DNA from 2 places in the Mesorhizobium sp. M1406 genome. Region 1 is predicted to be linked to the other one. Evidence: predicted binding sites of a transcription regulator. Region 1 holds the regulator's gene; the other holds the start of a gene.

The links. Region 1 encodes LexA, which represses DNA repair genes until DNA is damaged. Its sites were predicted from a motif close to TGTTCNNNNTGTGTTCNG; they were not measured.
Region 2: a site for LexA is predicted at 3,203-3,220, ahead of dinB (DNA polymerase IV). Genes of this name have one in related genera too.

What each region holds. Positions count from the first base shown of each region.
Region 1 covers NZ_JAMYKW010000015.1:40,011-45,446, forward strand. Annotated here, with positions in the region: gene kynA (tryptophan 2,3-dioxygenase) at 1-688, shown strand, start outside; gene kynU (kynureninase) at 771-2,018, shown strand; gene lexA (transcriptional repressor LexA) at 2,462-3,214, shown strand; gene NKH03_RS15215 (ComEC/Rec2 family competence protein) at 3,211-5,436, opposite strand, start outside.
Region 2 covers NZ_JAMYKW010000005.1:70,608-76,043, reverse strand. Annotated here, with positions in the region: gene ligD (DNA ligase D) at 12-1,949, shown strand; gene dinB (DNA polymerase IV) at 1,962-3,002, opposite strand; gene NKH03_RS06790 (ImuA family protein) at 3,269-4,030, shown strand; gene NKH03_RS06785 (Y-family DNA polymerase) at 3,945-5,436, shown strand, end outside.

The DNA.
Region 1 (5,436 bases):
GCACCAGACCTCGGAACTGTGGATGAAACTCGCCCTGCACGAGATTGGTGCCGCGATCCGCTCGATCCGCGCCGATCGCCTCGAGCCGAGCTTCAAGATGCTGTCGCGCGTCGCCCGCATTTTCGAACAACTGAACAACGCCTGGGACGTGCTGCGGACGATGACGCCCAGCGAATACACCGAGTTCCGCGACGCGCTCGGCCAGTCATCAGGCTTCCAGTCCTGGCAGTATCGCGCCATCGAGTTCATGGCCGGCAACCGCAACCTCGCCATGCTCGGGCCGCACAAGCACCGGCCAGACCTCAGCGGAAAGCTGGAGGCGATCCTGGCGGAGCCGTCGCTCTACGACGAAGCGCTGCTGCTCTTGGCGCGCAACGGATTCGACATCGGCGCTGATGCCAAGCGCACGGACTGGCGTGAGACGCGAGCCGAGAATGAAGAGGTTCTGGTCGCCTGGCAGACCATTTACCGCGACCCGCAGCGCTACTGGATGTTCTACGAACTGGCCGAGAAGCTGGTCGACTTCGAGGACTATTTCCGCCGTTGGCGTTTCAATCATGTCACCACGGTCGAGCGCATCATCGGCCTGAAACGCGGCACCGGCGGCACGTCGGGTGCTTCGTACCTGAAGAAGATGCTCGAGATCGTGCTGTTCCCGGAGCTGTGGACGGTCCGCACACGGCTCTGACATCATCGAAATGAGAACAGGCACACCGAGGGGACGCGCTTGCAGCGGGAACCCTTCGCGAACAACCGAGGACTGAACGACCATGAGTGGAATTCCTGATCTCGCTGCGATCGAAGCGATGGATGCCACGGATCCGCTGCGTGCCATGCGCGATCGTTTCATTTTGCCAGAGGGGGTGATCTATCTCGACGGCAATTCACTTGGGGCGGCATCACATGCCGTTTTCGGCGAGTTGCAGCAAGCGGCGACCCAGGAATGGGCCCAGGATCTCATCCGGGCCTGGAATACAGCCGGATGGTTCGAGATGCCGATCGAACTCGGCGATCAGCTTGGACGCCTGATCGGAGCCGCGGCCGGCCAGACCGTCGTCTGCGACACGACGTCGACCAACATCTACAAGGTGTTGCATGCGGCGATGGAGATGCGGCCCGGCCGGTTGGCCATCGTCGCCGAGGGTGACAGTTTTCCCACCGACCTGTACATCGCCGAAGGCGTGGCCTCGACCCGGGATGGCGCCTTGCTGCGCCTCGCGGGCGTCGACGCGCCAACCATCGAGGAGCTGATCGACGAAAGCGTCGCGGTGGTGCTGGTCAACCACGTCAATTACAAATCCGGTGAACTGCGCGACATGACGGCGCTGACGCGCAAGGCCCATGCGGCCGGAGCGCTGATCGTCTGGGATCTCTGCCACACCGCGGGCGCTCTGCCGGTCGAGCTCGATCATGCAAATGCTGATTTCGCTGTCGGCTGCACCTACAAATACCTCAACGGCGGTCCGGGCGCGCCAGCCTTCATCTATGCCGCCCAGCGCCACCACGGCGAGATCAGCCAGCCACTCAGCGGCTGGTGGGGGCATGCGAGGCCCTTTGCCTTCGAACGGGGTTATGTTGCCGGCACCGGTATCCGCCGCTTTCTGTGCGGCACGCAGCCGGTCCTGTCGATGCGGGCGCTCAAAGGTGCGCTCGCCATCTGGAACGACGTCGACATGGCGGCATTGCGAAAGAAAAGCGTCGCGCTGACCGAACTGTTCATCCAGCTCGTCGAAGCGAAGTGCGGCGCCTATGGTCTCACGCTGGAGAGCACCCGAGATGCGACCAAGCGCGGCAGCCAGGTGTCGTTCCTTCACGATCAGGGCTATCAAATCATGCGGGCGCTGATCGAGCGCGGCGTGATCGGTGACTTCCGCGCGCCGTCAGCCATCCGTTTCGGATTTACGCCGCTCTATGTCGGCTACAAGGACGTGTGGCTGGCGGTCGAGGTGCTGGAAGACATTCTGCGCACGAGTGCATGGAAGGACCAGCGTTTCGCCGTCAAGGAGGCCGTAACCTGACGCGGCCGTCCCGACGATCTGTCGTCGCGTCTTGCCCCCAGGTCGGATGACGGAGGACGAATTTTTCGGCTCGCGAATGCGTTCGCCGCTGGTAGCCAGCGCAGGCTGCAATAGATTAACCAAGGTTGGCATTTTGGCTTCGTTTCGTTCACGGCAAACGAACGCCCGGAAAGCTGGAAATGCGCCCGTCGCGGATCCATGGGCAGCTCATGCCAGGCTTGAGCCAAGGTGGGCCACAGCCCATTAACCATAACAATTTCAATGCCGGCAAGCGCATTGTGACGGCATACAGTCGTCGACGAGGCCCGCTGGCGAGCGCCAATAATTTCGACCCCCTTAATAAATTCATTAAACTTTAAACAGTTGCGGAACACAACTGGAACAGATAGTGTTTGTTCTGGGTTTGTTTTTCCGATTCTGGTTTCAGGTACCTGGGGGCCGCCATGCTGACGCGCAAGCAACACGAACTGCTGATGTTCATCCATGAACGCCTGAAGGAAAGCGGCATTCCGCCATCCTTCGACGAGATGAAGGAGGCGCTCGACCTTGCCTCCAAATCCGGGATTCATCGTTTGATCACGGCACTGGAAGAGCGCGGCTTCATTCGCCGGCTGCCCAACCGGGCACGCGCGCTGGAAGTGCTGCGGCTGCCGGACTCGATCGCACCCGGCCTCAACGCGGCAAAGAAGTTTTCTCCAAGCGTCATCCAGGGCAGTCTTGGTCAGGCCAGTCTCGGCCAGGGCGGCCTTGGCCGGCAGATCAGGCCAGCGTCTTCGCGGATGTCTTCAGCAGGCAATGACGACGACGTGGTCGCCGCCGTGTCGATCCCCGTGATGGGGCGCATCGCCGCCGGTGTGCCGATCGATGCCATCCAGCACCAGACGCATTCGATCTCGGTGCCGCCAGACATGATCATGGGCGGCGAGCACTATGCGCTGGAGGTCAAGGGCGACTCGATGATCGAGGCCGGCATCTTCGACGGCGACACCGTCATCATCCGCAATGCCGATACGGCGAGCCCTGGCGAGATCATCGTGGCGCTGGTGGATGAAGAGGAAGCGACGCTGAAGCGGTTCCGCCGCAAGGGCGCCTCGATTGCTCTCGAAGCCGCCAATCCGGCCTATGAAACCCGTATTTTCGGGCCAGACAGGGTCAAGGTGCAGGGCAAGCTCGTTGGCCTGATCCGCCGCTACTAAGGCAGCTGCGGTTCAACGACTGGCTTCTCGGGTCTCTTGAAGGGCGGCAGTCCCCTCGCCTCGCGTGAAAACTTGCGTTGCGCGTGCCAGGGCCGATATGGCCTGTCCACGGCGAAGCTGATTGTCGCCGGCGCGGTCGCCGATTGGCGATCGAAGAAGACGGCAGCACTGCCTTTGCGGGCCAGTTGCCGTTTGGTGATAACGAGAACCAGCGGGTTGTGACAGGCGTCATAGGCCGTCGCGTCATTGATGACGATCAGGTCGGCGAAACCACAGGCTTTCCAGGTGTCTTTTCGGTCCTCGACATAGGCAATGAACGCGCCGGACGGATGCCTGGCGACGCAAACGCCTGAAGTGCAATAGAACGGTGCTCCCGGCGGCATTTCAGCCGCATCCGCGACGTCGAATTGACCGTCGCCTTCGTCGAACACCTCCGGCACGATGATGCTTTCGGATGTCAGCGCACGCTTCCAGTTGTCGACGGTGAATTCGTTCGGCCTGGCCCGGCTGACCGCGAGTTCGCCGCCGCCGATCGGCAACGCGACCAGCCTTGCGTCCTCCGAGATCAGCACGTCGGGTGCGCGCGTGTCCGAGACCGTCAGCAGGCCGGCAAGCGCGAAAGGAAGAGCTGCCAGCCGCAGCCATGTCGTCGCCATCGTCGCGATGACAAGGGCAATCGCCACCAGGAGGACAGACTGCCGCGAAATCAAGCCGATTGCGTCGACTGGCGAACGCTCGGAAATCCATCCGGACATTGCGATCATCGCCGTCAGGCCTTTGCCCATTACATAAAGAAAGGGGCCGTCGGCGCCGAATGGCATCGCCAGTGCGCTGAGGACTGCGAAAGGCATGACGACCAGTGATACGATCGGCATGATCGCCAGATTGGCGAACAGGCTGAGCGGCGACACACGCTGAAAATGCCAGATGGCAAACAGCGCCGTGGCGCCGCCGGCGATGATGGAAGTCATGGAAAGGCCGCCTGCCGCCAGCAGGAATTTTCGCGTCAGGAAACCAGGCAGCGACCGCTTTGGCGGCGGTGGTCTCGTCTTTCCCGCACGATGCTCCGACCAGCCGGCATAGGCGCCGACCAGCGCCGCGGTTGCGGCGAAGGACATCTGGAAACTCGGGCCGACCACTTCATGCGGCGACACCACGATGACGGCGATCGCTGAAACTGCTAGATTGCGCATGGTGAGTGCCGCCCGATCGAACAGCACGGCAATCAGCATCACTGCCAGCATTATGAAGCTGCGCTCGGCGGCGACGACGATGCCTGAGATGACGAGATAGGCGGCGATCGAGAACAGTGCCGCGACGGCGGCGTATTTCTTGACCGGACGACGCGCGGAAAAGTCCGGAAACAAGGCGAAGGCGCCGCGCAGCAGCCCCATGATGGTGCCGGCGACGAGCGCCATATGCAGTCCGGAAATGGAGATGATGTGGTAGATGCCGGTACGCCGCATCGCTTCGTTGATGTCATCGGGAATGCCGGCGCGCACGCCGACGATCAGCGCCGCCGCGATCTCGCCCTCGGCGCCACCGACGCTGCCCCTGATGTGGTCGGCAATCGCTTCACGGGCTTTTTCTATCCCCGAGGAAAGGCGGTCCGATAGCGGCATGTCGCCGTCATCGGTGACGACAAGTTTTGGATTGCCGAGAAAGAACCCGCTGCCGCCGATGCCGGCGAAATAGCTGTCGAAGGAGAAGTCGTAGCTGTCCGGCCGCACAGGCCCGGTCGGCGGCAACAGCTTGGCATATCCAGTGATCAGGGAGCCGGCGATCACGTCCGCCGGGATCTTTCGCGCCGAAAGTCGCACCCGCTCCGGCGCATAGCGCAGTTTCGGCCTTGCGGTCGATGTGACGTCGATGGTCAGCCGGATACGACCGCTCTCCATCCGGTCGAGCGAAACGACGCGGCCGGTCACTTGCGTCGAGATTTCCGAGCCCAGCATCTGCGTTCCCGCCCGCCATGTCTCGACCTTTGCGGCGAGCAGGCCGAACGCGCACAAAAGTGCCGCCATGAAGCACAGATGGGTTTTCGGCCAGGAACGCGAGACCAGCGCAAACAGCCCCGCCAAGATGACAACTGCGACAGGCTTTGCGAAGCCAGGTTCCGCCGCCAGCGAAAAATAGCCGATCGCCCCGCTCGCCAGGCAGACCGGCACCAGCAGGAAGGCCACGCCTCGGTCGAGTTCCAGGCCCGCCGCCATGGTCACGCC
Region 2 (5,436 bases), on a different contig from region 1:
TCGAGTTCCGCATGTCGGCCGTAGAGGCCACCGCCAGCAAAAAGCGCACACGGCGCAGGGACTCAGAATCTACCCCTCGATACCCGATCCCCAAGTTTCGCGCCTTCCAGCTCTGTACCCTGACCGACGACATTCCGGTTGGAGCTAAGTGGCTCTTCGAAATGAAGTTCGACGGCTATCGCGCCCAGGTCGCCATCTCGGGCTCGGAGGTTGTCGTCTACACCCGCAACGGCCACGACTGGACCCGCCAGTTCAAGGTGATCCTGCCACCGCTTCAGGCCCTCACCAGCGGCTCCGCGCTGATAGACGGCGAGATCGTGGCCATCGACAGCCAGGGCCGCACTAACTTTTCTATGCTGAAAACCGGGATTGCCGCGGGCATGCCGCTCAAATTCTACGCCTTCGACTTATTGGAATTGAACGGCGAGGATCTGTCCAGCCGGCCGCTGCTCGAGCGGAAGGACCGGCTTGCGGACCTCTTGGGCGAGAGGGACCCGGACGACAGCCTGCAGTTTTCCAGCCATATCGCTGACAACGGCAAAAGGGTCTTCGACACCATGTGCGCCGGCGGCCATGAGGGCATCATCGCCAAGCGCGCGGACAGTCGCTATGTCGGCGACCGCACTGCCAGTTGGCTCAAGATCAAGTGCACGAAACGACAGGAATTCGTGGTCGGCGGCTACCGCCCAAGCGACACCGGCCGTGGCATGGCCTCGCTGATCCTCGGCACCTACGAAAACGGCAAGCTGATGTACCGCGGCCGCGTCGGCACCGGATTCACCGAGGCGATGCGCAAATCCATTCTCGCGCAGTTGGAGAAGCGGCCGCTGGACAAACCCGCCTTCGTCTCCGTGCCCCGCGACATTGCGCGACGCGCCCGCTGGGTAAAACCCGAACTCGTTGCCGAGGTCACCTATTCCGAGGTGACACCGGACGGCGGCCTGCGTCACCCGAGCTTTCAAGGTATGCGCGAAGACAAGCGCGCCGACCAGGTGGTGATGGAAATGCCCAAGACCGTCGCGACCACCGCCACGGCCAATCTCGATCCCGCTATGGGCAAGGAGATCGCCCGCGCTGTTGGCGTTAACCTGACCCATCCCGACAAGCTGATGTATCCCGGCACTGCGGTGACAAAGGCGACGCTCGCCGCCTACTACGCCGCGGTCGCCGAGAAGATGTTGCCGCACATCCAGGATCGGCCACTTTCGCTCGTGCGCGATACCGACGGCGATCTGCAGCAGACCTTTTTTCAGAAGCACAAGCTGCCTGGCATGCCCAAGGCCATCCATGACGGCCAGTTGGAGAAGATGTCCGGCAAGGAGAGCCGCATTCTTTGGGTCGACGACCTGGCCGGGCTGATCGCCGGCGTCCAGATGAACGTGCTCGAGTTCCACGTCTGGGGAAGCCTGCGCCAGCAGCCTGAGTTGCCGCACCGGATAATCTTCGACATCGACCCCGACGAGGGCCTGGGCTTTGGTGACGTCAAGCAGGCCGCGATCGACATCCGCGGCGTTCTAGAGGCACTCGGCCTTCAATCCTGGCCGCTGCTGTCCGGTGGCAAGGGCGTGCATGTGGTCGTGCCACTCGTTCCCGAGGCCGACTGGGAAGCGGTGAAGGGCTTTTGCCAGGACTTCGCCGAACTGCTGGCCCGAACGGATCCGTCCCGCTTCGTGGCAAACATGAGCAAGGCCAGACGCAAAGGCCGCATGTTCATCGACTATTTGCGCAACGGACAGGGCGCCACGGCAATTTGCCCGTGGTCGACCCGAGCGCGATCCGGTGCGTCGTGCGCCGTACCCGTCACTTGGGATGAACTGCCGACCTTCAAGAGTGCCAGCGCGTTTGACGTTTTCGCTGCCGCCGCCCGGGCTCAGGAGTCCGACGCCTGGGACGGCTATTTCGATGTCGAACAAACGCTGACAGAGCGGATCCGAAAAGCAGTCCGATAGCTGCAGCCAGTCCTAGATCGTCAGCGACATCTGCCGATCGGCCTCGGTTCGCGTTCCGGTTAGATTTGAAAGTGTCACCCCGAGCAGGCGGATCCCCTTGCTGACAGGAAATACCAGATCGAGGAGGGTGCCGCTGACGGTCGCCAGGTCGGCTTCGCCCTCGATGACACCCCCAATCGTGCGGCTGCGCGTGATCTGCTGGAAGTCGGCGAATTTCACCTTCAATGTCACCGTGCGACCCTGGATCGATCTTGCCTCGCAATACCGCCAGACCTTGGCGACCAACGGCGCCAGCTCCTTGCGGGCACTTTCGAGATCGTACAAATCGCTCGCGAAGGTGTCCTCGGCTCCAACGGACTTGCGCTCGCGGTCGGCCCGCACCGGGCGTTCGTCGATGCCGCGGGCGATCCAATAGTAGTACGGACCCGCCTTCCCGAACTTCTCCTCCAGGAACGCCAAGCTCTGTGCGCGCAGGTCGGCGCCGGTCTCGATGCCGAGGCGAGCCATTTTGTCAGCGGTCGCCGGGCCAACACCATGAAATTTCCGCACGGGCAAGGCCTCGACAAAGGCGGGGCCCTGCCTCGGAGTGATGACGAACAGCCCATCGGGCTTGTTCTGGCCGGAGGCGAGCTTGGCCAGGAATTTGTTGTAGCTGACGCCGGCCGAGGCCGTCAGGCCGGTTTCGGACTTGATTTTCGCGCGGATCATTTCCGCGATCGTCGTGGCGACCGCGATGCCCTGCAGATTGTCGGTGACGTCGAGATAGGCCTCGTCGAGTGAGAGCGGTTCAATGAGTGGCGTGTGCTCGGCGAAGATCGCGTGGATCTGCTGGGAGACGGCCCGGTAGGCGTCAAAGCGCGGCGGCACGAAGATCAACTCTGGGCATTTTCGCTTCGCGGTAATCGAGGGCATGGCCGATCGCACCCCGAACTTTCTGGCCTCGTAGCTCGCAGCCGCCACCACACCGCGCGCCGCCGAGCCCCCGACTGCCATTGGCTTACCGCGCAGGTCCGGATTGTCGCGCTGTTCGACCGAGGCGAAGAAGGCATCCATGTCAACATGGATGATCTTGCGAAGGATGGCCGTCCCTTCCCCCGGCGCATCAACTTGTTGGTCCCTGTCGCTTCGCTCGCCCACTTCGCCGTCCCTGCATCACCTGCGGCATATCAAGATAGACCGCTTCTCGATCAAGGGCAGTCTGGGATCAACTCTCAGAGCGGCGCAACGACTCCGATTGACTCTCGGACACCAAAGAGAACAAATAAGGAACATATCAGCCCCGAAATCCATTGGGAAGACAGTTTGAGAGTGTTTCGTTCATGGGTCAGCCGGCCGCCAGCCCTGCTATCGCCGCGCTTCGCGAGCGAATCGCGCGCCTCGAAGGCGGGCCGGCGCGCAACCGTGCCACACTGCCATTCGGCCTTTCCACGATCGACAAGGTCTTGCCGGGAGGCGGGCTGGCGCTCGGGGCTCTGCACGAGGTTGCCGGCGGCCGTAACGGAGCGATCGATGGCGCCGCGGCGGCGCTCTTTACCGCCGGGATTGCCGCCCGCACCAAAGGGAAGGTGCTCTGGTGCGTCACCCGGCAGGATCTCTTCGCCCCTGCCCTCGCGCAGGCTGGGCTGCTGCCCGGCCGTGTCGTCTATGTCGAGGCCGGCGACGAAGCTTCCGTGCTCGCCTGCTTCGAAGAAGGCCTTCGCCATGGTGGTCTAGGCGCCGTCGTTGCCGAACTGGCACGCCTCTCCATGACCGCCTCCCGCCGACTGCAACTCGCCGCCGAAGCCTCCGGCGCCATCGGCATCGCCATCCGCCGTTGGCGACGACAAACCGAGGCGACCGATTTTGGACAACCAACCGCCGCGGTCACCCGCTGGCGGGTCACCGCGCTCCCCTCCCGTCCCTTGCCGGTTCCAGGCGTCGGCCGCGCTCGCTGGCAGCTCGAACTGATCCGCGCACGGGCTGGAGAAAGCGCCGACTTTGAAGTGGAAGCCTGCGATGACAAGGGTCGTCTCGCTCTATTTTCCGACCTGGCCGACCGATCGCCTAAGGCGCGCAATGGGCCAGTCCGCGCCATCGGCTGAAACCCCGGTCATCATGCTCGGCCGGCAGGGAAACCGGCGGCTCGTGCTGGCCGCCGATGCGGCGGCACGCGCGGCCGGCCTGCGCGTGGGCATGCCGGCGAGCAAGGCCCAGGTGCTGGTGCCCAACCTGCAGAGCTTCGACCTGGATGCTGCCGGCGATGCCGAGGCACTCGATAGAATGGCGCTCTGGTCGCTGCGCTATGCGCCAATCGTCGCCGCCGATCCGCCAGATGGCATCATCATCGACACCACGGGTGCCGACCATCTGCATGGCGGGGAGGACACGATGCTTGAGGGGCTGGTGTCGCGCATGGCAGGCTCCGGCATCGAGGCACGTGCCGCCGTCGCGGACACCTGGGGGGCCGCTCATGCCTGCGCGCGCTTCCTCGCCCGGCCGACCTTCATCGCGCCAGTAGGGCAAGCCCCGGCAATTATGCGCGGTCTTCCGATCGGCGCCCTGCGGCTTCCCCACGATATCGTCGAAGGCCTGCTCACGCTCGGCTTCGAGCGGGTGGGCGAAATCGAGGCGGCGCCGCGCGCCTCTCTCACCCTTCGCTTCGGGCCCGAACTCGGCCGTCGCCTGGACCAGGCCATGGGGCGGCGCAGCGAACCCTTCGAGCCCGCCCGCTCTCCCGAACTCATCGAGGTTCGCCGGGCCTTCGGCGAGCCGATCGGCGCCGCCGAAACCATAGCCCGCTATACCGGCAAGCTCGTCGCAACCCTCTGCGAGGCGCTTGAGGCCAAGGGGCTCGGCGCCCGCCGGTTGGACCTGCTGTTGCACCGCGTCGACAACCGCATCGAGGCCATTCGCGTCGGCACCGCCGTGCCCGTGCGCGATGTCAAACGTCTGACCCGTCTCCTGACCGACCGGATCGAAACTGTCGATCCCGGTTTCGGCATCGAACTGATGACCCTGGCCGCGACGCTCGCCGAACCCTTCGGAGCCAAGCAGATCATCTCCTCACTGGTCGAGGAGCCGGAGCCCGACATCACCGATCTCATCGACGTGCTGGCCAACCGTATTGGCGAGCAGCGGCTCTACCGCTTTGCCCCGGTCGAGAGTGACGTTCCCGAACGCTCAGTCCGCCGCATCGCGCCGAATGCTCCGGACGACGGATCGAGTTGGCCGGGTGACTGGCCTCGCCCACCGCGTCTGCTGACCCACCCCGAACCCATTGAGACGATGGCCCTGCTGCCCGACCATCCGCCGGTCTGGTTCAGTTGGCGCGGCGTCCGTCGCCGCGTCACCCGCGCTGACGGTCCCGAACGCGTGTTCGGCGAATGGTGGCAGCGCGATGCCGAACTGATCGCGGTGCGCGACTATTTCCAGGTGGAGGACGAGTCAGGCGAGCGCTTCTGGATCTACCGCGCCGGCGACGGCGAGGATCCCGGGACCGGCTCGCACA